DNA from 3 places in the Paenarthrobacter sp. UW852 genome. Region 1 is predicted to be linked to each of the others. Evidence: riboswitches for the same ligand, from Rfam matches in the RefSeq annotation. Region 1 holds a riboswitch; each other region holds the start of a gene.
The links. Region 1 has a riboswitch for cyclic di-AMP ahead of NEK97_RS13575 (hypothetical protein). Riboswitches for the same ligand answer to the same signal wherever they lie in the genome.
Positions count from the first base shown of each region.

Region 2: another riboswitch for cyclic di-AMP. It lies ahead of NEK97_RS05555 (C40 family peptidase); the one in region 1 lies ahead of NEK97_RS13575 (hypothetical protein).
Region 3: another riboswitch for cyclic di-AMP. It lies ahead of NEK97_RS12050 (NlpC/P60 family protein); the one in region 1 lies ahead of NEK97_RS13575 (hypothetical protein).

Region 1 is NZ_JAMSGY010000007.1:96,183-105,800, forward strand. Features, by position in the region: gene NEK97_RS13545 (LysR family transcriptional regulator) at 1-349, shown strand, start outside; gene NEK97_RS13550 (histidine phosphatase family protein) at 330-854, opposite strand; gene NEK97_RS13555 (winged helix-turn-helix domain-containing protein) at 923-1,789, opposite strand; gene NEK97_RS13560 (hypothetical protein) at 2,353-3,285, opposite strand; gene NEK97_RS13565 (response regulator transcription factor) at 3,487-4,227, shown strand; gene NEK97_RS13570 (HAMP domain-containing sensor histidine kinase) at 4,231-5,730, shown strand; cyclic di-AMP (ydaO/yuaA leader) riboswitch at 5,840-6,025, shown strand; gene NEK97_RS13575 (hypothetical protein) at 6,029-6,883, shown strand; gene NEK97_RS13580 (glycosyltransferase) at 7,015-8,370, shown strand; gene NEK97_RS13585 (glycosyltransferase family 39 protein) at 8,367-9,618, shown strand, end outside.
Region 2 is NZ_JAMSGY010000002.1:518,642-528,259, forward strand. Features, by position in the region: gene NEK97_RS05520 (glycoside hydrolase family 38 C-terminal domain-containing protein) at 1-514, opposite strand, end outside; gene fdhD (formate dehydrogenase accessory sulfurtransferase FdhD) at 678-1,544, opposite strand; gene NEK97_RS05530 (FdhF/YdeP family oxidoreductase) at 1,546-3,852, opposite strand; gene NEK97_RS05535 (molybdopterin molybdotransferase MoeA) at 3,905-5,248, opposite strand; gene NEK97_RS05540 (NTP transferase domain-containing protein) at 5,245-6,147, opposite strand; gene NEK97_RS05545 (HNH endonuclease) at 6,190-6,690, opposite strand; gene NEK97_RS05550 (NlpC/P60 family protein) at 6,908-7,687, opposite strand; gene NEK97_RS05555 (C40 family peptidase) at 7,786-8,526, opposite strand; cyclic di-AMP (ydaO/yuaA leader) riboswitch at 8,531-8,699, opposite strand; gene NEK97_RS05560 (M23 family metallopeptidase) at 8,837-9,618, opposite strand, start outside.
Region 3 is NZ_JAMSGY010000006.1:81,581-91,198, forward strand. Features, by position in the region: gene NEK97_RS12030 (cation diffusion facilitator family transporter) at 1-596, shown strand, start outside; gene NEK97_RS12035 (PEP/pyruvate-binding domain-containing protein) at 593-3,361, opposite strand; gene NEK97_RS12040 (universal stress protein) at 3,380-4,417, opposite strand; gene NEK97_RS12045 (FAD-binding protein) at 4,832-5,533, shown strand; gene NEK97_RS12050 (NlpC/P60 family protein) at 5,647-6,432, opposite strand; cyclic di-AMP (ydaO/yuaA leader) riboswitch at 6,436-6,628, opposite strand; gene NEK97_RS12055 (copper resistance CopC family protein) at 6,779-7,411, opposite strand; gene NEK97_RS12060 (NCS2 family permease) at 7,525-8,967, shown strand; gene hutG (formimidoylglutamase) at 9,042-9,618, shown strand, end outside.

The sequences.
Region 1 (9,618 bases):
GCTGGACGAGACCTGGATCAGCACCCCGGCGGGCGCAATCTGCAACGAGGCGCTCCTGCAGATTTTCGCAGGACTGGGGCGGGTGCCTGACATCCGCGTGTACGACCCCGACTTTTCCACGCACATCGCCATGGTGGAGCAGGGGGTGTCCGTGGCACTTGTTCCGCGGCTCGGCAGGCCTCCGCTCCCATCCGGCGTGGTCGCCATTCCGGTGATGAACCCCACCCAGCAGCGCTCCGTTGGAGTGGTGTACCGCAAGACCATGACGGCCAGCCCCAACATCCGCCTGGCCGTACGCATGCTGCGCGAAGTCGCGGCGGAACAGCTTCCTAGTGGCGGGGCACCTTAAAGTGCGTCAGCCGGGCATCCTGGCCATCCAGCTCCGCCCACGGTTTTTCCGTCTCCAACACCGTCAACGCACTGGTTGGGTAGCGAGTGGCGGCGTCCATGTAGGCATCGTGATCGGAATCGCGGGACGCCAAGTGCATGGCGAGGTCCTGCACTCCGGGCATATGCGAAATGACCATCAGCGTGGTTACGGTGTCCGGAACGTGATTGATCACCGTCAGCATGCGGTTCGCTGAGGCAGCATACAGGCCGTCCTCCAGCTTCGGAGTGGGAGCCTTCTCCCCCAACTCGTTGCACACCCAGGTGCACGTCTGGCGCGTCCTGAGCGCGGACGAGCACAGGATGAAATCCGGAACCACCCCGTGCTTGAGCAACCACTGTCCGGCCAACGGGGCTTCCCGGTGGCCGCGTTCCTCCAAGGGACGCTCATGATCGGGCACGCCCACCGGCCAGTCCGCCTTGGCATGCCGCATGATCACAAGGCGCTTTAGGTGATGGTCGCTCATGCAACAACCCTATCGAAAGCAAAAGCGCCCGCCCCAAGGGGACGGGCGCTTTCGGCTGAAACCGCAGATCAGATCGAGTATTCAGGAGCGGCCCAGACAATGACTTCGGGGTGCTCGTAGAAGCGGTAGCCCTGGCCGCGGACCGTGCGGACGGTGTTGGCGAGGCGGCCCAGCTTGGAGCGCAGCCGGCGGATGTGAACGTCGATGGTGCGCTCGTTGGGCACTTCCTCGGCGTTACGCCACAGGCCTTCGAGCAGTTCATCGCGCCCCACGGTCCGGGTGCCGTTCTCAACGAGGTAGTTGAGGAGCTCGAATTCCTTGAACGTCAGGTTCAGCGATTCGCCGTCCAGGTGAACTTCACGCCGGGCGAGGTCGATCAGCACGCCGGACGGGCGGGACTCCTGCTGCGGCGCCGGACGGGCAGCTTCGGTGCGCTGCCTTGAGGCAACCGTGGGGTCACCGAAGGTGGAACGCACGACGTCGAGGGCGGACCCGGGCGCGCCGGCGGGGGCCACTGCCACGGCAGCGTAGCTCTCCGCGCCGGTCACCAAAGACTGCGCGTAGGCGCGGATTTCCTGGGCAAGCTTGGCGATGGACGTTCCTGCGGCGGCTGCGGTTTCTTCGTCAATACCCATGTAGAGCACGAAGCCGCGGGCTACGTTGTCGTTGGCAACGGGGCGCAGCCGGTCGGACTGGGCAATGACCGGCGTGGGAGCGGTCATGGGTGCCGGCTCTGCGGCGGGCACGGCGCGCAACTGGCCGTAGGAGTTGGGGTTGTAACCCTGCGGGACGTAGCCCGGAGCCTGCTGGCCGGCGCCTTGCGGGGCCGCAGAGTAGCCGGGACGGTTGCCGAACCCAGGGCGGAGTCCTGCGTTTGACGCGGCCTTGTTGGCGTTACGGACGGAGATGTGGACGTATCCAGATGCAACTGACATGGAGTGCTTACCTCAAAAGTGAATAGCCGTCATCGCGGCTTCGAATGCTGGTTGTCCCCGCAATGAGTTTGGGGAGGGGCGCCCAACGCTGGGCTAGGGGGCGAATGCCTGAAACTTCTTGGGGTGGAAAGTTAGGCTTGCATTCGACAACAGCGGTCATCGTGGCCAGCGGGTGTGCTGGGCCAGGTTGCTGCGGCTGCAGGTGCTGTTGAGTTCTTGTTCACATTGGAAGTGTGCAACGTAACAATGGCAACACGCAAGTAACAAAGCGCCGAACCGTCCACATTTTGAGACGTCCGGGTCTATTGTGCCGCAAATCACAATTCATAATGGCCCGGAAATGAACGGCATTTCATTCGGTACGGGCAGGAAGTAACGGCCATTTACTGAATTATCTTCGGAGGATGAGGCAGAATGTGGCCTCCGCTTTCCATCAACCAAGTCCACGCGGAATCTCACGATCTGAAACAGTTGTTGTCCAATCGGCGCCAGTTCCGATCTCGAATTTTTTTGCTTTCAGTCTGTTGGAAGCGGTGAAAACGGGCGCGGCAAGCGCCGTTTTCTCAGGACGTCGTCCCTGATCCGGACGTGGAGCCCTGCCCCGTGGAAGACGTCGCGGCGGTCAGCCTTACCGACGACGCGTTGTATGCATCCCCGCTCTTGGTAGCCGTGACCCGGACCGTCGCACCTGACGTGATGTCAGCTATGGTCAGGCTGTTCGAGGTGCCGCCACGCTGCCGGGTTCCTTGGGCAACGGCAGTGTCCGCGCCGAGGACGTAGGTCCGCGTAAACCCGTCAGTGCTCTTGACGGTCAGCGAGTTGGAAGAAACCTCGCTGACAACTCCCACCTGATCGGCCATGGACACGTACTCGTTGTCGCGGAGGATGACGTACTCCGAATGGATGGCGGCATTCAGGCCCCCTCCGAATCCATCGGGCGCCAACCCGCCCATCGGGCCTGGCATTCCTTGGCCGGTTCCATCCTGGCTTGGTCCGTTTTGCCCTGTTCCGCCCCGACCCAGCCCCTGTCCCGGTACTGCCTGACCCTGTTGCCCGCCCATGCCGCCGGCCTGGCCCGGGGAAACGTTGGCAGCATCCGCAGAGCCTGCATTGCCCAGGGAGTAGAAACCGACGGCCGTACCTGCCGCTACCGCCACGGCAACACCAGCCACTATCAGCGTCCTCTTGACGGTCCACCGGTTCCGCACTCCCTCCTTGTCGTTCGCCCCGTCGTTCGCCTTATCGTTGTCCACGAGCGGCAAGCCCCAGCCGGAACCGTTGCTGCCGGGTTGGCTGCTTGGGGGCTGAGCAGGCGGGGCCTCGCCCCACGCCCAGGACGACCCGGGGTTGCGGTCGATGGGTTGTGCGGGCGGCGTCCGGACGGCTTCAGGCTCCTGGCCTCCGGGCTCCCGGCCTGCGGGGGTCGCCTGCTGGGGTAGCCGCGGCGCTGGGTCTTGGGGGAATTGCTGGTTCTCGGGGAATTTCTGCTCGCTCATGATGCTCTTTCTTGTCTGTTGTTGTCCGATTACGCCCCAGCGTCAGTCCGCCGGCTGTGCGGAAGCTGTGTTGAGGAGTAGTTGATCCTGTGACCTGTGGATTGCCGTGCCCCGGAGCTCCCACCTCGCTAGTGTTGACTTCACAGGGTCCTCACAGGAGCGGCTCAGCCCGGGCAAACCAGCAGAATGGAGAGTTGTCACATGGCATCCCCGCACTCCATGACCAACAACCTCCCCCAGCTCACCCACCCCGATGGCTCACCCATCCGCGCCCTGGTGGTAGATGACGAGCCAAGCCTTGCCGAGCTCATGAGCATGGGCCTTCGCATGGCCGGCTGGTCGGTGGGCGTGGCCGCTGATGGACCCCAAGCCGTAAAGCTCGCCAAGGAATTCCGCCCCGACGTCCTGGTGCTTGACGTGATGCTCCCCGGTTTTGACGGCGTGGAAGTCCTTAACCGGATACGGGCCTTCGCCCCGGAGGTTCCTGCCCTGTTCCTGACAGCAAAGGATGCCGTGCAGGATCGCATCGTGGGCCTCGCGGCCGGAGGAGACGACTACGTCACCAAACCCTTCAGCATGGAAGAAGTGCTGCTTCGCCTGCACCGGCTGGTCCAGCGCTCAGGTGTCGCTGCGATGGACACCGCTGAGCTCGTTGTGGGTGATCTGATCCTGAACGTGGACACCCGGGAGGTCACCCGCGCCGGGGAGGACATTGCCCTGACGGCAACCCAGTTCGAACTCCTGCGCTATCTCATGGAGAACCCGAAACGGGTGGTAAGCAAAGCACAAATCCTTGACCGGGTGTGGGACTACGACTTCGGCGGCCAAGCCAACATCGTGGAGCTGTACATTTCCTATCTCCGCAAGAAGATCGAAGCGAAACACCCGCCAATGATCCATACCGTTCGCGGAGCCGGCTATGTCATCAAACCTGCGGACTAAGTCTTGAGCGCACTCTCCGGGGTTGCCAGAAGCCAGCAGCGCAATTGGCTCAATCCCTCCACCTGGCATTTGCGCACTCGCCTGGTCCTGGTGGCGATGGCTTTGCTGGTGGCCATTTGCGGCGCAGTCGGGGTGGTCAGCTACGCCTCGATGGACATGGTCTTCAACAAGCAGCTCGACAGGCAGCTGGAGCAGGCCTCGCTCCGCGCGGACCTATTCGGCAGACCGCCGTCGAGCTTTCCAAACTCCCCGACAGGACGCCCGGACCCGCTGGAGGCCCGCGGCCAGGCGGCCGGCACGCTGAGCGCCCGTATCGACGGCTCAACGGTGCGCAGCTCCGGGTTGATCGACGCGCGGGGCAATCGCGTCTCCTTGTCCGCCGACGATGAGCAGGTCCTGCTCGCGCTGCCGACAGGTGACGGCCCGGTTGACCGTTCGCTGTCCAACGGCGATTACCGGCTTATGGCCGTGAAGACCAATTACGGCGACGTGATCGTCACTGGCCTGCCGCTCGCGGACAAGCAGACCGCAGAGGCTTCGCTGGTCTGGACCATGGTTCTGGTGTCACTGGGCGGCCTGGTGGTGATCGGCCTCGTGGGGACGGTGATCATCCGTCGCACCATGCGGCCCCTGGAGCAGCTTTCCGATGTCGCCACCAAGGTTTCACGGCTGCCTCTCGACGCCGGTGAAGTGGCACTTGCCGTGCGTGTCCCGCCGTCGGCCTCCCATCCCGGGACCGAAGTGGGGAGCGTGGGCCACGCCCTGAACCAGATGCTGAACAACGTCTCCAGCGCGTTGGAGGCCCGTCAGGAGAGCGAGACCAAAGTGAGGCAGTTCGTTGCCGATGCCTCGCACGAGCTCCGGACGCCGCTGACCGCCATCCGTGGCTACACCGAGCTGCTTCGGATGACCGAGACCTTTACGGACGACGGCAGGAAGTCCTTGGCCCGGGTGCAAAGCCAGTCCGAACGCATGACTACGCTGGTGGAGGACCTGCTGTTGCTGGCGAGGTTGGACGAGGGCCAGCCGTTGAAGGTCACGGACGTGGACCTGACCCAGTTGGTGGTCGAGACCGTGAGTGACGAAAAAGTCATGGCGCCGGACCACATCTGGCAACTGCAGCTCCCCGGGGAGCCCGTCACCGTACGCGGCGATGCCACGCAATTGCACCAGGTGCTGGCGAACCTGCTCTCGAATGCCCGCAAACACACCGACCCGGGAACAACGGTGGTCACTGGAGTCATGCTCTCCGCGGATGGCAGCGCAGTGGTGACCGTGACCGACAACGGTCCTGGCATACCGCAGGAATTCCAGAGCCGCATCTTCTCCCGTTTTGCCCGTGCCGACGCGGCGAGATCGGGCTCGGAAGGGACCTCGGGGTTGGGCTTGTCGATAGTGGAATCCATCGTTCAAGCGCACGGCGGAAGCGTCGAAGTGACGTCCAGGCCGGGGCGCACCGAGTTCGCCCTGCGGCTGCCTACCGCCACTACCGAACGCCTGTAAAGAATCCGGCAAGACGACTCACCGACTTCGTGATCTCTGTTACCTAAATGTGACTTCTGCGGAAACCTCCTGTACCGTCGAAAGGGTGGGTTGCCCCTAACCGGCCCACATCCGGGATGCGCCGAGCTCTGCCACTTCCCGGAGTCCGATCTTTCACCGAGGCAGAGACGGGGGACCCAGAGTCTCCGGGCCCAGGCATTTTGCCGGCCCTTGGGGTGAAGCCGCAGCGTGATGCGCGGCCGGATGACCTCATCCGAACCCGACAGCTAACTCCGCAGGCGCTGAGAGGTAATCACAAATGTCTGAATTTAACGATCAGACGCGCCCTTCCGCGCGTCACCGCGACAAGAACGACACCCAGTTGACCAAGTCGCAGACCGTCCTGAAAAAGGCCGCCCGTGAGGGCAAGTCCGGCAAGCGCATGCCTGTTGTAGCGGGCGTCATCGCCGCTGCACTGGGCGTTGCATCGCTGGGTACCGCCGCCAACGCGGCCTTGAACCTCCCCGAGGCAAGCCGTGTAGCCGGCACCCAGGCCGCTGCACAGGTCAGCACCAACAAGTCCGCTGAAGTTTCCGCTTCGATGGACGCCGCAGCTGCCAAGGGTGCGGCCGACCGGGCTGCTGCAGACAAGGCTGCCGCCGACAAGGCCGCAGCCGATAAGCTCGCCGCTGATCAGGCCGCTGCCGCGCAGGCTGCCGCCGACAAGGCAGCTGCCGATCAAGCCGCTGCCGAGAAGGCTGCTGCCGACAAGGCCGCTGCTGACGCTGCCGCCAAGCAGGCCGCCGACGCTGCTGCCGCCGCCGCTGCCCAGGCTGCAGCCGCTGCTGCCGCCCCGAAGGCAGTGGACGATCCCGCCGCTGCAAAGGCCTACGCCGCCAGCATCCTTGGCAGCTACGGCTGGGGCGCGGGCGAAATGACCGCCCTGAACACGCTGTGGGAGAAGGAATCAGGATGGCGGACCACTGCCACCAACGCTTCCAGCGGTGCGTACGGTATTGTCCAGTCGCTTCCGGCCGGCAAGATGGCTTCTGCCGGTGCGGACTGGCAGACCAACTACCAGACCCAGATCAAGTGGGGCCTGAACTACATCAAGGAACGCTACGGATCCCCGTCGGCTGCCCTGGCCTTCCACTTGGCCAACAACTGGTACTAAGCCAAGAGCTTTCCCGAAAAGCCGCTCCCGCTCCGGGGGCGGCTTTTCGCGTTCCCGGGACGGGAGACTTACACAGTCGCGTCACAGCTTCCGCCTAAAGCACTCACAATCGGCGGCCCCACTGTGAATGCATGACGCTCATAGATCCCGCCACCAGTGCGCTGCCGAACCCCGCCCATGCGGGGACCTTCGCCGCTCCTGCCTTGCCTTACCGGCAGCCGCGGCGCTTTCCCGTGGACACGCGGACCACGGTCCCTGTCCTGGACGTCACCATTCCCGTCCACAACGAAGAGACCGACCTCGAGGAATGCCTGCGCCGCTTGCACGGGCATTTGGTGGAGACGTTCCCGCATACGTTCCGCATCACGGTCGCGGACAATGCGAGCACGGACAACACATTGAAGATCGCCGAGCGCCTGGCCCGTGAACTCCCCGAAATCGGCGTCATGCGCTTCGAGGAGAAGGGCCGGGGCAACGCCCTCCGTCAGGTCTGGCTCGCCTCCCCGTCCCCGGTGCTCGCCTACATGGACGTGGACCTCTCCACTGATCTTGCCGCCCTGGCACCCCTGCTGGCTCCCCTGATCTCCGGCCACTCGGACCTCGCCATCGGGACCCGGCTCTCCCGCAACTCCCGTGTTGTCCGCGGGCCCAAGCGCGAGTTCGTCTCCCGCAGCTACAACGTCCTCCTGCATACGCTCATGGGCGCCCGGTTCTCGGATGCCCAATGCGGTTTCAAGGCCATCCGGGCAGACGTCGCCCACAGGATCCTCCCCCACACCCTGGACAACGCCTGGTTCTTCGACACCGAACTCCTGGTCCTGGCCGAGCGCTGCGGTCTCCGCGTCCATGAAGTCCCCGTCGACTGGACGGACGATCCGAACTCAAGTGTCGACGTCGTACGAACCGCCCTGGCCGACCTCCGCGGAATGGCGCGCCTGACGCGCGACCTCGTCACCGGGCGCATCCCTGTCCCCGAGCTGCGCGCGGCCTTGGCCCGCGGCCCATTGCCGGCGTCGTCGCGAACATCGGAATCGACCCCACGAGCCAGCCTGTTCGGGCAACTGGTGCGCTTTGCGGCGATCGGCGCGGCGTCCACAGTGGCCTACCTGCTGATCTTCCTGCTGTGCCGGGGATTCATGGACCCGCAGCTCGCCAACTTCCTGGCCCTGATCGTGACGGCCGTCGCCAACACAGCCGCCAACCGGCGCTTCACGTTCGGCATCCAGGGCGGCAGCCACGCCCGCCACCACTTTGAAGGCTTGATTGTTTTCTGCATCGGCCTGGCACTCACCTCGGGCGCGCTGGCCCTGGTGCACGGAACCACGACGCCGGACCGCTGGCTTGAGGTGGCAACGGTAGTTGGCGCGAACCTCGCCGCGACCGTGGCCCGCTTCCTGTTGTTCCGCCTGTGGGTGTTCCGCCGACCCGCCACACCGGCCCCTCAAACCGAGGGTTCCGACAAGACCACAGAGGTGCCAGCGAAATGATCACCGCCCTTCAGCCAAGTCATGCCGTTGACGAACCTGTGAAGTCCCCGGAAACACCAACCCGCCTGCAGCGCCTCGTTTTCGGACAGCAACCACGCTGGGTACGACCGTCCGCCGCCGGGCTTCTGGTGGGGACCGCGTTCCTCTATCTCTGGAACCTTGCCGCCACCGGATACGCCAACTCTTTCTACGCCGCAGCTATCCAAGCAGGCACCAAGGACTGGACAGCACTCTTTTTCGGCTCCCTCGATGCTGGCAATGCGATCACGGTGGACAAGCCGCCGGCTTCTCTCTGGATTCCGGCCTTGGTTGGCAGGATCTTCGGCTTCTCCCCTACCAGCATGCTGGTTCCGGAGGCTCTCATGGGGGTCGCCGCCGTCGGGCTTCTGTACCTGACGGTCAAGCGCGTGTCCGGTCCCGCGGCAGGGCTCCTTGCCGGTGGCGCTTTGGCGCTGACCCCCGTTGCTGCCCTGATGTTCCGCTTCAACAACCCCGACGCCATGCTGACGTTGTGCCTGGTGTTGGCCGCATACCTGACAACCCGCGCCATTGAGAAGGCCGGCTGGAAATGGTTGGCCGCGGCAGGCGCAGTGGTGGGGCTGGCTTTCCTGAGCAAGATGCTCCAAGGGTTCCTGATCGTGCCGGGTTTGGCACTGGCCTATCTGTGGGCCGCTCCCACAACTCTGGGCAAGCGGATCCTGCACCTCCTTGCTGCGGGCGCGGGCATCGTTGCCGTGGCGGGTACCTACATTGCGATCTTCCAGCTGACTCCGGCGTCGGCCAGGCCCTATATGGCCGGCTCGGAGGGAAACAGCTTCCTGGAACTCACCTTCGGCTACAACGGGCTGGGGCGCATCACCGGTTCGGGTGAGGGCGGCGCCGGCGGCGGCATGCCCGGCGGTTCCGGTGCGGACGGCGGTCTGCCGGGCGGCGGGGGCTTCGGTGGCGGTGGCTTCGGTGGCGGTGGCTTTGGTGGCGCTGCGGGACTGGGCCGTATGTTCGGGACCAGCTTTGGCGGTGAAGTCTCATGGCTCCTGCCCGCGGCGTTGATCCTGCTGGTGGCCGGGCTGTGGTTTACCCGCCGCGAAGCCCGCACGTCGCGAAGCCGCGCTGCCCTGCTGATGTGGGGCGGCTGGCTGGTTGTCACGGCCGGCATCTTCAGCTTCATGAGCGGCATCGTCCACCCGTACTATGCAGTGGCCTTGGCACCGGCTATTGCCGCACTTGTCGGCATCGGATGCGTCGAAC
Region 2 (9,618 bases), on a different contig from region 1:
GTTCATCACCGGAGGTCGCCTTGTCTCCCAGCGGTGTGGGGGCGAAGGACCAGCCTTGTGCAACGTCAGGGTTGGCCGCGGCCTCCACGTAGAAGTCCACGGAGTGTCCGCCGCCAAGAAGTTTCAGGGGTACGTGGTAGTTCCTGGGCGAGATCGCCTTGATGATGCTGCCGTCCGCACGCCAGGCGGTACCTTCGCACTGGAAACCGGGGACGTCGCTGTTAAACCCAAGGTCCACGATGATCTCCACCCCAGTGGAATCCGCCATGCCCCAGTCCTGGGGCACCTCGCCCTGCAGGCGCAACCATTTGGTGCTCCAGGCCTTGCCCCATGCAGCGCCCGGCTCCTGTGGGGTGAAGAGCTGGCGCATGGCCTCAGCGGCTGGCACCGGCTCACCGGGAGCATCCCAACTGCTGAGCTCCAGCGGTAAGGCCCTGCAATAAATGGCCGGAAGAATGCGTTCCCGAACAAATCGATCGAGACGCTGTTCGGTGATCCGGCGGTCGTCGTGCAATTAATTCCCCTTTGGGCGTCGGGTTAAGGACAAGGCGTGATGGCAGGTTCCCCACAGGCTGTTTTTCAACGCCTGTTCCTGATACCCGCGGTTCCATTCGATGGATAAAATCTACGTTGTTCCAGCCCAATAGCCAAGTGACGCGGCCACCACCGGGGTGTCCCTATGAGCCCTGTTCTCCCGTGATCCTGTCCCGACCAGCGTACACATTGAGGCTGGAACCCCGGCTGAATCCCGCCAGTGTGATGCCCGATTCCACGGCCAGCTCCACGGCAAGGCTGGACGGAGCACTGACTGCGGCAAGAACGGGTATGCCCGCCATTGCAGCTTTCTGGACGAGCTCGAAAGACGCCCTGCCGGAAACCTGCAGCACCGTCCCCCGCAACGGGAGCATTCCGGCGCGCAAAGCCCAGCCCACCACCTTGTCCACCGCGTTGTGGCGCCCCACATCCTCCCGGAGGCAGAGCAGCTCGGAAGTGCCGTCGTCGTGAATCCTGAACAGCCCGGCGGCATGGACGCCGCCTGTCTTATCGAAAACCGCCTGTGCCTCGCGGAGACGGTCCGGGAGGGCCGCAAGGACACTCACGGGGACGGTGACGTCGTCCTCGTACGGCGTGTGGTGCGAGGATTTGCGGACCGCCTCGATGGAGTCCGTGCCACAGATGCCGCACGAGCTTGAGGTGTACACATTGCGTCCGGTGTCCGGGCGTTCCACGTCGGGGCGCAACTGGGCGTCCACAACGTTGAAGGTCTGCACGCCGTTCTCGTCCTCCCCCGAGCAGAACCGCTCGGAGATCAACTGCGAAGGCTCCCAGATGATGCCCTCGGACACCAGGAATCCCGCGACGAGGTCGAAGTCGTCTCCCGGCGTACGCATGGTCACCGAGAACGACATGTCGCCAAGCCTGATCTCCAGGGGCTCCTCCACGGCAAGGACATCCTCCTTGAACCGGACTGGGTGCTCCAGTGCCTGGGGAGAGCCGTCCAGGACGAACTTATGCACCTTGCGGCGCTGGGTTACGCGTCCCACGCTAAGCCACCTCGCTTTCATGCCGGACGAAGCGCACCGTCATGGCCTTGTAACCGGGCGTGTTGGACTCCCTGGCCACCAACTCGCGATGTACCAGTGCATTGGCTTCCGGGAAGTAGGCGGCAGCGCAGCCCTTCGCTGTGGGGTAATCCACCAGCCGGAACTTGTTGGCCCGCCTCTCCGAGCCGGCGAACGTCGAGATGACGTCCACCAAATCACGGTCCTGGAAGCCAAGTTCCTCCAGGTCAGCGGAGTGGACGAGAATCACGCGGCGGCCCTCCGAGACTCCACGGTAACGGTCATCCAGCCCATAGAAGGTGGTGTTGTACTGATCGTGGCTTCGCACCGTCTGCAGGATCAGGTGGCCTGCGGGGGCTTCGAGGTACTCCAATGGGCGCACGCTGAAGCGACCCTTCCCGATGTCCGTGGCAAAGGTACGGGTATCACGGGGCGGGTTGGGCAACACGAAACCATTCTTGGTACGGACCCGGGCGTTGAAGTCTTCGAATCCGGGGATGACACGGGAGATATGGTCGCGGATCACGTCGTAGTCCTCAGCCATGGCCCGCCAGTCCACGCCGTGGTCACCGCCAAGGGTCGCCTGCGCCATACGGGCTACGATCACCGGTTCGCTGAGCAGGTGTTCGGAGACCGGTTCCAGCCGTCCCTGCGTTTTGTGGATGACCGACATGGAGTCCTCCACGGAAAGGAACTGCTTGCCCTTGGGGTGTTTGTCATCGGTGTCTGTCCGGCCCAGCGTGGGCAGGATCAGGGATGTCTTGCCATGGACCACATGGGCCCGGTTGGGCTTGGTGGAAATGTGGACCGTCAGCCCGGCACGTTTCAGGCCTTCTTCCAGTGCTGCCGTGTCCGAACCCGCCGCGGCGAAGTTGCCGCCCATGGACACGAAGACATCCACCTCACCCTTCTCGAGGGCGTGCTGGGTTTCCACGGAGTCGTAGCCATGGTCGCGCGGCATCCGGAAGCCGAACTCCTTGTCCAATGCCGCCAGGAACGACTCCTTGGGCTTCTCCCAAATACCCATGGTGCGGTCACCTTGCACGTTGGAGTGGCCGCGGACCGGGCAGGCTCCCGCTCCCCGCTTGCCGAAGTTCCCTTGGAGCAGCAGGAGGTTGATGATTTCGCGCAAGGTATCCACCGAGTGGGGCTGCTGGGTCAATCCCAGCGCCCAGCAAATGATTGTGGCCTTGGAGGCAGTCATCATTTTCGCCACCTTGGTGATCTCCGCACGGCCCAGGCCGGTGGCGCGCTCTGTTTCATCCCAGTCCACCGTAGACCGGGCCTCCGCGTAGGCGGCGAAGCCGTCGGTCTGCTGCGAAATAAAGGAATGGTCGACGACGGTCCCCGGGTTGAGCTTCTCCTCCTCCAGGAGCAGGTGGCCGAGGGCCTGGAACAAGGCGAGGTCTCCGCCGACCTTGATCTGCAGGAACTCATCGGCGATGGTGGTGCCGCCACCGATCACTCCGTTAAGGGACTGCGGGTCCTTGAAGTTCAACAGGCCCGCCTCGGGAAGCGGGTTCACGGCAACGACTTTTCCACCGTTGTTCTTGCAGTCCCGCAGTGCTGAGAGCATCCGGGGATGGTTGGTTCCGGGGTTCTGGCCGACCACCAGCACCAGCTCCGCATGGTGGATGTCCTCCAGGGACACCGTGCCCTTTCCGATTCCGATGGTGGGGTTCAGTGCGCTGCCGGAGGATTCATGGCACATGTTCGAACAGTCCGGGAGGTTGTTGGTGCCGAGGCTTCGAGCGAACAACTGGTACATGAAGGCGGTCTCGTTGGCCGTGCGGCCGGAGGTGTAGAACACGCATTTGTCCGGCGTGGTGGCGTTGATGTGCTCCCCGATGAGAGCGAAAGCGTCCGTCCAGCTGATGGGCGAATAGTGGGTGTCACCGGGCCTGATGACCACAGGCTCGGAAATCCGGCCCTGGCTCCCCAGCCAGTACTCGGTCTTGCCTTCGAGGTCCTTGATGGAGTGCTCGGCCCAGAAAGGCGCGCCCACCGTCCTGGTGGTGCTTTCCTCGGCGATTGCCTTGGCGCCGTTCTCGCAAAACTCTGCCGGGCTTCGCCGGCCGGTGATCGATTCGGGCCACGCACATCCCGGGCAGTCAAACCCGCCGTGTTGGTTGACCCGCAGCATGGAGCGGACCGTACGGGTGACCCCCGCTTGCGAATAGCCGCGTTCAAGCGCCACCGTGACGGCTTTGACGCCTGCTGCGGCTCGTTTGGGCGGGTGGATCTGCAGGTCATCTTCGTTGATGTCCTGTTCGGGAGCATGCCTGTTCATGAGTCCATCATTGCATCTTGGCCGGACTGTCCGTCCAAGGCGAACGCACCGCTCAAGCGTCCAGGGCACTCCAGTCCACCGGGCCGGCCGGAGCCTTCTTCGCCTGCCTGCCCGGCGCCTTGTGGGGCTTGTCATCTGCCGGCTTGGGTGCGGGCAGCGGCTTGCCCCAAGGCAGGGCGAACGCAGGGACCAATTCCCCCATCTGCACTCCGTGCGGCGGGACCACCATGACCCCATCCGCAGCTGCGAGGCCGCGCATCATCCCGGGAGCCGCATGCTGGGCCGGCGACGCCAGGCCATACATCAGCCTGAAGGGCATCAGGCGGGTACGGCCGGGGTCCGCGTCAATCATCGCGCCGCAGGGCACCTCGGCGACGTCTTCAAGTTTGCCGTGTCCCAAGGCCGCCAACAGGGGCCCACCCACCGTGAACAAGGCCATCATCGCCGCGAGCGGATTCCCGGGCAGGCCCAGCACGAACCGGCCGTCGGGAAGCTCGGCCAGCACCGCGGGATGGCCCGGACGCATGGCGATGCCATCAATCAGCAGCTCGCCTCCGAGCTCGGCCACCGCCTTCCGGAAGTGGTCCGTCCCCGAGAGCCCGGTGCCCCCGGTGGTAATAACGACGTCGGCCGGCGGTTCGGCGTCCGCGTCAGGTCCGCCAAGCAGCGGCTCAGTATCCTGGAGGGCGGCCAGCCACTCTTCATAGCTGTCACCAACCCTGAGCTGCTCACCGGCGATGCCGCCCAAAAGTTCCACGACAGAACCCAACTGCGGACCGAACGTGTCCCGGACCTGCCCCGGACCTGGAACCCCCTGCACTACTACCTCCGAGCCTGTCAGGAGGAAGCGGACCAAAGGCTTGCCCTGAACGTTCAGATGGTCCAGTCCGGCCAGCGCCGCCAATGCTATGTGCGCCGGGTTCAGTACCGTCCCCGCTTTGAGCAGGACCTCCCCCTCCACGGCTTCTTCGGCGGCTTTACGGATATGTTGGCCGTTGCGTGGCTCCCCCGGTTTCGCTGTGCCGCCAAGCGCAAGGATCGGCAGACCGTCGTCGTCCGTCGTAATCTCGCCGCTCTCGCTGCGCAACACAGCTTTGGCGCCGGGCGGAATCAGGCCACCAGTGACAATGGGGCTCGCTTGGTGTGGTGCGAGCCGCTGCCCGGGCTCGCTAAGGATCCACGGACCACTGCCGTTGACGGCCCATCCGTCCATGGCCGACGACGCGTAGTGGGGCATGTCCTGCACGGCCAGGACATCCGAGGCCAATGTGCGGCCAATGGCGGAACTGATCGGGACCGGACCGGGCGGGATGGGCGCAGCAACCTCGAATGCCCGGCTGCGGGCCTCCTGCCACGTGTGTGCCGCGTGATGGCCCTCCCTGGGGGCCTCGGTCATTCGGCGTCTGTCCCGGTCTCCACGTACTCCTTGGCCACCTTGCGTGCCAGGTCCAAGGCCGCCTTCATGGAGGCATAGTCGCTGGCCTGGCCGATCCCGCGGGCCATGCCGGCGGCGTACCCGGCGATGAACGTGGTCAAGGGAGCAGCGGGACGCACCACCGAATGCGCAGCTACTCCGGCGACAGCGAGGACCTCATTGACGTCCACTTCGACGCCTTCCAGCTCGAAGGCCTGCAGCAAAGTGCGGCACCATTCCTCGAGCGTCTCTTCCTGGCTCTTCACGTCGGCCTCCAAGTCGTAGTCAATGCCCAACGCCGTGGCGTCATCCCAGGTATCCACATCATCCGTGGCACCGGCGGGGACGGCGACATCCAGCAGGTTCAGCCTAGCAAGCAGCCGGAAGACCGAAGAGTCCGTTAAGCCGGAATTGCCCTCGGCTTCCGCCGCTTTCCGTTCCAGGGCCGCCGTGCTGTAAACACCCAGCAGCGGCTGCTTACGACCGTCCGCAGACACCGCCATGGCACCGTCCACGTCCGGATGATTCCTGAGCGCGTTCCGGAGGGCATCGACTCCGCGGGCAGCGTGGGGCATGTCGCACGCCAAAACCAGCGTCCACTGACACGGCAGGGCCCGGGTCCTCAGCGCCGCCAGCCCGGCAGCGATCGCCGCAGCAGGGCCCGCAAACGGCGGCTCTTCCCGCGCCCTCAGGATGCCTTCGTACAGGGCCGCGTCGTTGCCCGGAACCTCAGGGCCTACAACGACGACGGCGGCTGCACCTCCCGATGCCTGCAGGGCATGCGAAAGGAGGGTGGCGCCGTCGTACGTTAAGGACGGCTTGGGCACGCCACCGAGGCGGGTGGCCCTGCCACCCGCCAGGACGACGGCGTTGAACTCCATCCGCCCAGATTACCCGGGGCGGGCGGAGTCGTCAGAAATCGATCAGGCAGCGGATTCCGGCAACAGGAACGGGTCCCAGTCCGGCGCAGGTTTCTCGAGTTCCTTGATCTGCCACATGGTTCCCTGGGGCACGCCGGGTTTGAAACGAAGTTTCCAACCCATCTCAGCCAGCGTGTGGTCGCTCTTGGCGTTGTTGCATTTCAAGCACGCCGCAACCAAGTTTTCCCAGGAATCCGCGCCGCCCCTGGATTTGGGGTGGACGTGGTCTATGGTGTGCGCTGTCTTCCCGCAGTAGGCGCAGCGGTGACCGTCGCGGCGAAGGACGCCCCGGCGGCTCACAGCGGTGATCCTGTTGTACTTGGGACGGATGTAGCGGTTGAGGAGGATCACGGATGGTCGTCCGAGAATCTCCTGTGGCCCGACGACAGGCTCGTCGCCTTCGGCCACTACGCTCGCTTTCCCAGTCAGCACAAGGACCAGCGCCCGGCGGAATGTTATTACCGCCAGCGGTTCATATCCAGCATTCAGAACGAGTGTGCGCATGCACGTACCTCTTCACGGCCGCACCCGTCAGGGGCACGAGGGCCGGCTGCCCTCTGCATGTACGGGCTGTGGATCGACAAGATAAGGGTAAGCACTTATATGCCGTATCAACGAATCTTTCTGTCGTTTCCCGTGCAGTGTCGGCAAATGTTCATGCGTGGTTAAAGCAGAACACCCCGCGGGCCGAAGCCTGCGGGGTGTTCCAAAAGGTGCGATATTAGCCGTTGACGCGGATGAAAACCGGCCCGGAGCCGACGTTTACGCTGAACAATGCCGTGGTGGATCCGTTCCATCCACCGTGCACAGCCATGCCGTTGCCGACATAGACAGCGATGTGGGCCTGTCCGGCCAAACCGCCGTTGGCGTAGTAGGCGAGGTCGCCCGGCTGGGCTTCTGCAGCACTGACGGTACGGCCCAAGGAGAGGTACCCGGCCGGCCAGTCATGGAAGTGAATGCCCACGGCTGCCAGGGAGTTGGTCACCAGCATGGTGCAGTCCTGGGTCACGCCGAGCTGGGCGTAAGCTGCGGCGGCGATAGCTGCACCGAGGCCGCTGGAAGCTGCCGGAGCCTTGGCAGCCGTAGCCGAGCTGTTGACGGCAAGCGTCGCGTTGCCGGTGGAAGCAGCCGTGTTGGCGCTCTCCGTGGCCTTGGCTTCTGCCTTGGCGGGGGCCTTCTTCTCCACGGGAGCCGGAGCTTCAACCGTGGTGACGACGGGCCGTTCGTAGGAGATGGCTACCGTGGAGTCCGCAGCGATGGTCGACTGGACCACTGCCTGGACATCGAGGGTGGACGTCGCGGTGGATTCACGGTCAACGTTGGTTTCGGCGGCGTTGGCCGCCACACCGCTGGTCAGGACCAGACCGGAAGCCGCTGCGATGACGGCGGCCTGGCGGCCCACAGTACCGGCGTTGCCGCCGACAGCCTTGGCGATGATGGCAAGCGAGCTGGTCTTGGGGGCCTCAGCGCGATGCCGTGCAACCTTGTTTGCACTGGTCATGATTTTCTCTTTTCGTATCCGCGTGCAGTGGGGTTACACGCGGGTAATGGGCGGCCAGCACTTGGGGGCATGCTGGCCGGCCACGAACCGGATGTTTTCTAGCGAAGGGTGAAGAAGGAAGAGGTGCCCGTGGAGGCTGCCGAGTGCAGGAGAGTGCCCTGGCTCGGGTTCAGTGCGCTGATCATCATGCCGTTGCCGACGTAGATGCCGACGTGGGCTCCGCCGTTCTGCATGACGAGGTCACCGGGCTGGGGGTTGCTGGTGGGCTTCATGGCCGTCCAGGCGTTGACGCGGGGAATGCTGATGCCGGCCTGCGCGTAGACCCACTGGGTGAAGCCGGAGCAGTCCCAGCCGTTGGGGGTGGTGCCGCCCCATACGTAGGGGTGGCCGATACCGGTGTAGGCAATGGCGGCGAGGCCCGAAGCAGCAGCGCTTGCAGCACCGTCCGTAACCTCGGAGGACTTTGCGGTGACTGCTGCTGCGGCGTCCTGGCTACCAGCGGCGCGCTGGGTGACCTGCGATGCACGCTGGACAACCTTGGGGGCTTCCTTGGTGGCCACGACCGGGCTCTCGAAGGCCACGGTGGCGGTTGGCTCTGCGGTGACGACGGCGGTTGCCACCATCTGCTGGGTACTGGAGGCTTCCGACTTGGAGACGTCCGTATCAGCTGCCGTAGCCGGAAGACCGGCGGTCAGGACAAGGCCCGAAGCTGCTGCCAGGACGACGGCCTGACGGCCAACCGAACCGGCGTTGGACGAAACAGCCTTGGAAAGAGTGTTCAAGGGGTTCGTACGAACCGTTTCAGCGCGGTGGCGCGCAGGGGTAGTGCGTGATGACACGTAGGTAGCCTCTCCCAATGCCTGCGAGGTGAGCTGTCGGATTCGGATGGGAGTCATCCGGCCGCGTTGCTTCAAGGAAGCTTTTGCGACTTAACCCCAAGGCCTTCTATCGAAGACCAAAAGTGGTTCCCCCGCCCCTGCCAGACGATTTATGCGAACGGACCTTGAGTGGTGGCAGAGCTAGGCAATCCACTCAAGTGCATCGGCCCCCTAAAAAGCCGATGCGCTTTGTACGGTACAACAGTTGAACGCGAATGTCACATTCAGGTCACGGGGTGTCGCAAAATGCGAGAGGCGACCATCAACTGGCTTAGAGCCAGCCCATGGGGTCTACAACTTCTCCGTTGACCTGGACCTCGAAGTGGAGGTGGCAGCCCGTGGAAGCGCCCGTGGTGCCGCTCAACGCGACGGTATCGCCACGGGTGACGGTCTGCCCGACCTTGACGTTGAAGGACGACAGGTGGTTATAGGTGGTCTCGAGGCCGTTGCCGTGGTCCACTACCACGCGGTTGCCTCCGCCATACTCGTGCCATCCGGCGAAAGTGACCTTGCCCGTGGCAGCCGCATGCACCGCGGTGCCGCACTGGGCAACGAAGTCCTGGCCGCGGTGGAAGTCTCCCGTGCCGCCCGTGAGGGGGCTGACCCGGTAGCCGAACGGCGAGGCCGTGACCAGGCTGTCCAAGGGGCTGGCAAGCGTGCCTACGGACGAGGCGCGCTGGATGCTGCCGACCGACTGGGCGCTGAGCAATTGCTTCAGCTTGCCGTCGGGGTCAGCTGCGGTTGCGACGGCGGCGCGGCTGAAGTCGATTTTTGCCGATGCGGCCGCGGAAACCTCTGGCTGACTGCCGCCGGAAACGGCGAGGGCGGACTCGGTCTGGCCCGACTCCGACGTTGCCATCACGGGGCTTGTGGCCGGCAGTCCGACAGTCAGCGCCAAGCCGGTGGCAGCGAGGGCTACTCCGGCTTTCTGGCCGACACCACTGGCTGCGGCGAAATCGGCAACCTGGCGCAATGGGCTCTTACGGCGGCGGACTTGGCGCTCAGTGTCACGGGGCCGGACCTCCATTGTTGCGCGGGCTGGCCGCAGCTCAA
Region 3 (9,618 bases), on a different contig from region 1:
CCATCCGGCGGTTCGGCGAAACCACCGAGATCCACACGGATGTCATGCTGTGGGCAGCCATTGTGGGTGCCGTTGCCAACCTTGTTTCGCTCCTCATCCTGCAAGGCGCCCAAAAGGAAAGCCTGAACGTCCGCGGGGCCTACCTTGAGGTCCTCGGCGACCTTCTCGGATCCATCGCCGTGATCGTCGCGGCCATCGTGATCATGACCACGGGGTTCGCGGCGGCGGACCCCATTGCCTCCATGCTGATCGCATTGATGATCATTCCGCGGGCATGGAACCTGCTCCGTGATGTGGTGGACGTGTTGCTGGAGGCAACTCCCAAGGGCGTGGATGTGAACATGATCCGTGAGCACATCATTGCCGTGGACGGCGTGGTGGAAGCCCACGATATCCACATCTGGACCATCACCTCCGGGGTCCCGGTGTTCTCAGCCCACGTGGTTGTGGAGGACGAGGTCCTCAACGCCAGGGGCGCGGACCTCATCCTGGATCAGTTGGGATCGTGCCTGGGCCGGCACTTCGATACCGAGCACTGCACGTTCCAGTTGGAGCCCGTGAGCCACTCAGAGCACGAGTCACACCAGCACGCCTAAACCCCTCCGCCGGTGACGTCCTTCACGGTCACCGTCCCGGCAGCACCGTCGACCGTTAGCTGCTGGCCCGAGGCGATCCTGGCAGTGGCATCAGGAACACCCACAACTGCCGGGATGCCGTACTCGCGGGCTACCACTGCGCCATGGGAGTTTGGCCCGCCCATCTCCATGACGAGCCCTCCGGCAGTAAGGAACAGAGGAGTCCAGCCGGGGTCGGTGGAAGGGGCCACGAGGATTTCGCCGGGCTCGAGGTGTGCGCCTACGGGGTCCATGATGACCCTGGCCCGCGCCGTCACCAGGCCAGCCGACGCCGGGCTGCCGGACAGAGTGCCCGGCCCCGCCTGAAGCCCCCGTGGCGCGGTAGCTTCGGGCTCGGTACCGTCGGACAACAGCAGCCTGGGGATATGCCTCCGCCGCAACTCCAGCTCGTATGCCGCACGCCGCTCCGCCACAACCCCACGAAGGTCTCCCCCGGCAAGCGCAACCTCGGCGTCATCGAGGTCAAGGAAAAAGATGTCCTCAGCGTCTTCGATCCGTTGGGACGCCGCCAGGCCATTCCCGACCAGGAGCAACTGCTCCCGTGCCGCTGCCAGCCCCAGGACCAGGTTGTACTTGGGCAGCTCCCGAAGCCCCGCGAACCTCCTTGTCCGGTCCAGCGCGGTACGCACGACGGCTGCGTGCAGCGGGCTCTTTGCCCTGGCACGAGCCACCAGGCGCGCGACCTGGTCATCCGCCTCCCTGGCGGCTTTGTCGAACTGCTGGTCCGGAGTGTCCGCTCCGGGTTCAAGGCGCAGGTAATTGGCCACGACTCCAAGGACATGGGTTGGATCGTCCGCCCATCGCGGCATGCCGAGGTCGATTTCAGCCACTGCCCGGTGCCCGTATTCCAGAAGGAAGGCCTTCATCCCGGACTGGGCGACGGGCGGAAGTGTGGCGTCGCGGTAGTGGAGCGCCAACTCCCCTGCCGTGCGGCCCACCATGAAAGACGTGGCATCGGGGTCTTGCCGGATGTCCGAGGCAAGGTGCCATAGGGCCAGGTCCATCTGCGTGGTCACGTTGTCGGCGAGGCCGCGGATGACGGTTTGAAGTTCGCTGTACGGAGCTTGTGCCCCCAGGAGACGGCGCACCAGGGCGAGCATGGCGAAGCCGAGCACTGGAAGTGGCAACACGGTGGGCACCGTGGGAAATACCCGTTCGCCCAGGATTCTTTGGACATACGCAATCCGTTGATGGGGAGTGGCGTTCTCGGGGACGGAAAAGGAACGGCGGAGTTCCGCAGAGAGCCGGTCCACACGTTTCATGGCTGAAGCCGGAGCGAACAACCCGCGGAGAAATGACTCCGGGACACGGTACTTGGCGGCCACTGGTCCTACGTGCCGGATCAGCTTCAGGGGTGTTTTGATGGTCACTGAGAATCGCGGGTCCTCGAAAAGCTCCCGCATCAGCATTGCGGAGCGGGCTTCCATGACATCGAACACCCGGGGAACAATGGCGCGGCCAATCCGGCTCCGCAGCACCGCCGTGAGATCGAAGAAGATGCGCTGCCCGGCTTCGTAATATGCCGGTGGGCCCGAGCGTGGATCCGGCACATCGAAGGACGCCGTTGTCGCGACGCAAGAGGCCACTAGGCGGATGCCCGCCAAGCCCATAGGCGTTAATGGCCGGGTAAGACCCTGGGCAAGGCTGAAATTCAAGAACGCGTGCTCTCCTGGGAGCGGAGGATTCCGGGTCATCTGCGGATACAGCGTGGTGATGGGCCGGGATTGGGTCAGCCAGAGCTTGCCCGCGCCGTCGATGGCCCATTCTGTGTCCTGGGGTGCCCCGTAGTGCTGCTCTACCCGGCGGGCCAACCCGGCGAGGTCCAGGATCTGCCGATCATCCAGGCAGGCTTTCAGTGCGGACCCACCGGACTGCTCCGACGCGGCCCGTTCTATCCGTTCCGTGCCACCACCGGGCAGCGGCCGGATCTCCACGAGCCTGTCACCCAGGCTTCGTTTTACGATGGTCCGGCTGTTGATGTCCACCACATACTGGTCCGGGTTCACCGCCCCTGACACAACGGCCTCTCCCAAACCGGGGGATGCGTCTATCACAGCCTCGTGGCGCTTCCCAGTGACCGGATTGGCTGTAAACATGACACCTGCCGTAGCGGAAGCAACCATCTCCTGAATGACCACCGCGAGGGCCACAGATGAATGGTCAACCCCGTTGGTGGTCCGGTAGCTGACGGCGCGGTCTGTCCAGAGGGACGCCCAACAGCGGCCTACGGCATCCAGGACCGCCTCTGCACCCACGACGTTGAGGAAGGTGTCCTGCTGACCGGCAAAGCTGGCGCCGGGCAGGTCCTCCGCAGTTGCAGACGACCTGACGGCCACGGGCACCTCCTCGCCGAGCTCCCGGTATGCCGCGAGGACCGCCTCCGCGACTTCGCCTGGGATACCGGCGTCGAGCACCACTGACCGGGCGCGGGCAGCCAGACTGTTCAACGTGCCAGTATCCGTGGACCCAGCCTCAGAGAGTTCGCGAAGGACTGTATCCAAGCCAGCAGCAGCGAGTGCCCGCCGGTACGCGTGGGTGGTGAGGCAAAACCCGGGCGGGAAAGGCAGTCCCGCGCTAACCAGTTCACCGAGGTTGGCGGCCTTCCCCCCAACCTCTGAAAGCATGCTTCCCCGTATTGTGGCGATGTCCACGATGAAACCCTGGGCGGCCTTGCGAGGGCCAGCCGGGTGGCCCTCCGGCTGGTTCAGTGGCTGCTGGCTGTCCATCGCTGGGGATCGCTGCCGCTAAGCTGCGCCGAGCATTGGCCCGAAATTGGGCCGATCGGCAAGCCGCGGATCTTCCCGGTCCGGAACTACCAGCACCGGCCCCTTCGCGTGATGGAGGACTCCATCAGACGTGGACCCAAGGAGCATCCCGGCGAATCCGCCGCGGCCACGGGTGCCGAGGACCACGAGCTCAACGGCGCGGCTTGTTTCGACCAGGACATCCACCGGAGCGCCGTCCCGGAGCTCTGTCTCTATGGTCAGTCGCGGGAAATGGCTCTGAAGCCACGCCAAGCCGGCATCCAACTGCACTTTGATGTCGGCGAAGAGGGCATCGCGATCAAGTGGGGCCGGTACCCACGCGAGGGAACCACTGTATTGGGGAACAGCGCAGATCACACGGAGCTTGGCGCCCATGCGCTGTGCCTGCTCCGCAGCCTCGAGAACAGCTACGCGGGCCTGCTCGGAGCCGTCCACGCCTACTGCCACAACATTCTCGACGGTACGGGGGCCGGCCTTGGCGTGCTCGGCTTTGATGTGTTTGTCCTCGGTGCTCTCCCCAAGGCGGTCCGCGCAGTACAGCGGTACGGTCACCGTGGGGCACTTGGCATGGGCGGGCAAAGCACTGCTCACCGACCCCAGGAGGCGCCCAACGAATCCGCCGCGGCCCCGGCTCCCGAAGACCAGAAGCGCTGCTTCAGCCGAGAGGTCGAGGAGGACACCTGCGGCATCACCGTTTTCGACCGAAGCATCCACGTCGATCGAATAGGCAGAAACCTTGTCCATGGCTTGCTTGACGATTGCATCGGCGCCTTCGCGGATGACGGAGTCGTCCACGGTGGCGTAGCCTCCGTCCAGACCAGATGCGGCAAAAATGGGGACCGAGTAGGCCGTGACGATATGCAAGGGGAGCTGGCGACGCTCTGCTTCACGCGCTGCCCAGACCAAGGCGCACTGGCCGTGCTCGGATCCGTCCACTCCAACGACGATGCCGCCGGGAGCAACCGCCGATTCCTCGCCATCGCGTGGCACTTCATTGTGTCCTTCGTGCTGGTCCATGGGGCCCGCCTCTCCACCTACTGCTTGATGTTCCGGCTATTCTGCCAGAGGTTCTCCGCACTGGATTCCCTGACTCTTCAAATGTCAATGGCCGGGGTAGGAGAAACTTGGAATCTCTCCTTCCAATGCCCACTATTCTCGGTCGGAAGTGCCGAATCAAGGCGACTTCGGGCTATGTGCATAACGGTCCGGGCTCAGTTCAAACCACACGGGATCGGCCTGCTGGCGGACACGAAAAACACGACGCCGGGAAGGCTACCCATGGCCGAAAAAGTTCGGTAGTGTTCGAGTCACCGAATAGCCGGGCAGCGTGTCTCATGACACACCCCGGCCGTTAATTTGCGGCCGCTTGGGGAACTCGGACGCGATCCCACGCGATGCCGCAGGGCACACACGTCAAGGAGGAACCAAGCAGTGTCACTCACGCCTGATTCCGGCACGGAACGAACCACCACAGTGGTCATCGGCGCCGGCCTCTCCGGTCTGGCTGTTGCCAGCGAGCTTAGCCGCTACGGGGTGGGCTCCATCGTCGTTGACGGGTTCGGGTCGCTGTCAGCCACCGGGCCTTCGACCCACACTGGAATGCTCCAGCGCTGCGACATCGCCGATCCCGCCATGCAGGAACGCAGCGAGATTCTCCGCCACCTGCGCAACTACGCCGCCAACCATCAATTGGACGTTCGCAGCACCACCCGCGCCGTTCGCCTGGATTTCCTGGGCTCCGACCCGTCGCAGCAGATAGGGCACGGCCCCACCGGAAGCACCGCATCGGCCACCCTCCGGGGCAGGATCGTTTTCGGCCCCCTCGAATCCACTCCCCGTCAGTGGGCGGTCCACACCGCCCAAGGTGTCCTGCTGGCCGACCACGTCGTGGTGACGCGCTGCGCCCAGAGCCAGCTGCGCCGGATGCTGGCAGAACTTGGAATTGCCGTCGGCCAGAATTTCGCCGCGGCAATGCGTGCCGTGGGGATGCACCTTGTAGGCGTCGGAGAACTCATTACCCCGACTCCCAAAGAAGTCCTTCGGCAGGCCAAAGCTGTGGGGCAGGCAATTTCCGCCAGGGTGGCCCTACCGGCAGGCAACGGCATGGCCGGAAGCGGCGTAGCCATCGCCTAGGACGGCCGCTTCACCGCCACTGGAACTTTTGCGCACATTTCTTAACGCCAAAGGCCGGCACCCTCGAAGAATGAATCTTCGAAGATGCCGGCCTTTGAACTGAAGCGTGAGGCTTATGCGCCTGCGCGTACGTACGTGATGGGACCAGTTGCGGTCAACCAGCTGATCGGGTGGATACCCGTCTGGTTGCCGTTGATGCCACCGCTGATGGCCTGGCCGTTGCCGATGTAGATTGCAACGTGGCCGGACTGGACGATCATGTCGCCGGGCTGGGGGCTGCTGACGACCTTGCCGTAGTTCATGAACTGCATGGGCGCGAGGTCACCAACGGGGATACCTGCGGAGCCGAGGGCCCGCTCCACCATGGCGGTGCAGTCCTGCATGATGCCGATCTGGGCGTAAGCCGAGGCGACCATGGCGGCGTTGACTCCACCGACGGCCGGTGCAGCGGCTGCAGGAGCAGCGGCGGCCGGAGCGGCTGCAACTGACGCGGCAGCCTTTGCTACAGGAGCGGCTGGTGCAGTTGCTGCCACTGCTGCTTTCTTGGCAACAGGTGCCTCGACGACGGGAGCCGGCTTCTCGATGACCGGAGCTGCTACGGAAGCAACAGCAGGGCGCTCGAAGTTGACGGTAGCCGTAGCTGCGGCGGTTACAACCTTGGTGGGAGCCTCGGAAACGGTCTCGGCGACCGTGGCGGGGCTGGAGTCACGCTGAACCGGGGTCTCGGCTGCGTGGGCAGCGATGGAGCCGGTCAGGACAAGGCCCGAAGCCGCTGCGATAACAGCTGCTTGGCGGCCAGCGCCGGAAGCGTTGCTGGCGACTGCCTTGGAGATGGAGATGAACGGATTAGGACGTACGCTGTCCGCCTTACGACGGCCGCGAAGAATGCTTGAAGACATGAAAAAGCCTCTCCCGATGCCTGCGAGGTTAGCTGTCGGATTCGGATGGGAGTCACCCGGCCACTATCCCCCGCTGTTCAGCGGAAGCATCGTGACTTCACCCCAAGGCACGCTCGAAAGCGACCTAAATTGGGTTCCCCGTCTCTGCCGTAAGGTTTGTCTGCGAACGGATTCCGGACTGCGGCAGAGCTAGGCAATCAGGCCGGAAGTGCCCGCTACGTGGAACAGGCACAGCTACTACGGTACGCGATGATCTCGCCGAAGTCACATTTAAGTAACGAGAACCGGGATTTTGGCGTGTCGCAGTGACCAATCCGAGATATTCGCAGCTACGTAGAAAAGCCTGTTATTCCGCGGAATCTCCCGCATTTGAGTCGCTGGAGGCGGCGAGTTTCTTCCGGGCGGTAACGGCGAGATAGATCACAAGGCCCACAGCAACCACGGCCAGTCCCACGATGCTCCACGGGAAAGGTTGGGACGCGTCAGCGGCCGGGGTGCTGGTGGCAGTACCGGGCGCTGCAGTTCCTGCCGTCGGAACCGTATTTGAAGGTGCCGACGACGAAGGCGAGGCACCCGCGGCGCCGCTCGTCGCCGTCGTGCTTCCAGCAGCGGCCTTGAACGTGAAGGTGCCCTCGATGGGGTGCGAGTCGGAGCTGACGACCCTCCAGACCACGGTGTATTCGCCGGCCGGCGCGCCTTCTCGGATCTTCTGGACCGCCTGGTTGTCGATGATTTCGACGGGCCCATCCGCCCAGTTTTCGCCACCCGCAGTGACTGTAACGCCCGATCCGATGGCCAGCGGCCTGTTGTTGAACGTGATGGAGACCGACGCCGGGACAGCTGCCACGCTGGATCCGTTGGCCGGCGCTGTGGATTCGGCGACGTCGTGCGCGGAGGCCGGGCCCGCGGAAAACAGCAAAGCGGATGCGAAGGCCAGGGCGGCAACGACGGCGGCCAGAAGCGGGCGGATGGTGCGCATGGGGCGGTTTCTCCTAGTGTTGGCTTCCTTACAGACTAGGCGAATCGTCAGGAGGCCCATATCCGACGGCATAGGATTTGAGGGCACACTCCCCTCGATCCCCGGAGTCCTTCATGCTTAAACAAGGTTCTGCCATCGACCGCTACTTCAAAATTTCCGAGCGTGGCTCCACATACTCCCGGGAAATCCGAGGCGGCTTCGCAACCTTCTTCGCCATGAGCTACATCGTGGTCCTTAACCCGTTGATCCTTTCCGGGCAGGATTCCAGCGGAGCGTCGCTGGGATTCACCGCCGTCGCGGCCACCACGGCATTCGTCGCGGGCATCCTGACCATCCTCATGGGCGCCTGGGCCAAGCACCCGTTCGCCGTTGCCACGGGCTTGGGCGTTAACGCGTTCGTAGCTGTGACCGTCGCCTCGCACCCGGGCCTGACCTGGCCGGACATGATGGGCCTGGTGGTCCTCTCGGGCCTGACCATGCTGATCCTCGTTCTCACCGGTTTCCGTACCGCCGTATTCAAGGCCGTACCGGAAGCGCTCAAGACCGCGATCGTGGTGGGCATCGGCCTCTTCATCGCACTGATCGGCCTGGTCAATGCAGGGTTCGTCCGCCGCATCCCTGACGCCGCCGGCACAACCGTTCCGCTGGGATTGGGCGTCGACGGGAAACTGCTCGGCTGGCCCACCCTGGTGTTTGCCCTCGGCCTGATCCTGACCATCGCACTGGTGGTCCGCAAGGTCCGTGGCGCCATCCTGATCGGCATCGTGGCATCGACGGCTTTGGCCGCCATCCTTGAGTTCACGCTCCACATCGGCCCGAGCAACGACGGCACGAACATCAACCCGCGCGGCTGGTCCCTTGTTGCCCCGACCCTGACCAAGTGGGGTGCCCCGGACCTGTCACTTATAGGTAAGGCCAACCCGTTCGGCGCCTTTGAACACCTCGGCTTTATTGCCGCAGCGCTCCTGGCATTCGTGATCCTTTTGAGCATCTTCTTCGACGCGATGGGCACCATGGTCGGCCTGGCCAACGAAGCAGGGACCGTTGACAAGGATGGCAACATCCCCAACGTTGACCGGGTCCTGCAGGTGGATGCCCTCGGCGCGATCGTCGGCGGCGGCGCATCTGTTTCCTCCAACCAGATCTTCGTTGAGTCCGGCGCAGGCATCGGCGAAGGCGCACGCACCGGTCTCGCCTCGATCGTCACCGGCGTGCTGTTCCTGGTGGCCATGTTCTTCACACCACTGATCAACCTCGTCCCCTTTGAAGCAGTGGCACCCGCACTGGTTGTTGTGGGCTTCATGATGGTTTCCCAGGTGGGCAAGATCGACTGGCAGGACTGGGGCGTGGGCATCCCCGCCTTCCTGACCATCGCCCTCATGCCGTTCACGTACTCCATCGCAAACGGCCTGGGTGCGGGGTTCATCTCCTTCGTCCTGATCCGCACGTTCCAGGGCCGCGCCCGCGAAGTACACCCGCTCATGTGGGCCGTCGCCGCTGCGTTCCTGCTGTTCTTCGGAATCGGAACAGTGGAGGAACTGCTGGGCGTCAAATAGCCCAGTCCGCAATCCCAGACACACCCCACCTGTTTTTGCTGGTTTCGGCATCGGAGGTGGGGTGTGCTTTAACCATGGAAACAAGCGTCCCCACAGTAGATGTCAGCCCCACCCCGTGGACCGGCCGGTTCGACGGCACCGGCGCTGAGCATCGCCGGTGGTGGCAGGCCATTGCCCCGCACACGCCCGAAGCCTCCGCAGCAGCCACGCGTCCCGCCGTCGTGCTTGGTTTTTGCAGCGACGCCGGGGTGCTTCGCAACAAGGGCCGCACAGGTGCGGCAGCGGCCCCTGCCGCGATCCGTTCGGCGCTTGGCCCCCTTGCCTTCCATCTGGGCCGGGACGTGTTCGACGCCGGTGACGTAGTTGTGGAGGACGACTCATTGGAAGCGGGCCAAAAGCGCGCCGGCCGCGCTATTTCGGTACTGCTCGACGCCGGGAACCTCACCGTGGTGCTGGGCGGCGGACATGAGACCGCGTTCGCCAGCTACCTGGGCGTTGCCGGTTCTGAGGTGCTCCAAGGCAAGCGGCTGGGCGTCCTGAACCTGGATGCCCACTTTGACCTGCGAGATGACCCCACGCCGAGCTCGGGCACCCCGTTCCTGCAGATGGCCCGCGCGGAAGCTGCCGTGGGACGCGAACTGCAGTACGCCG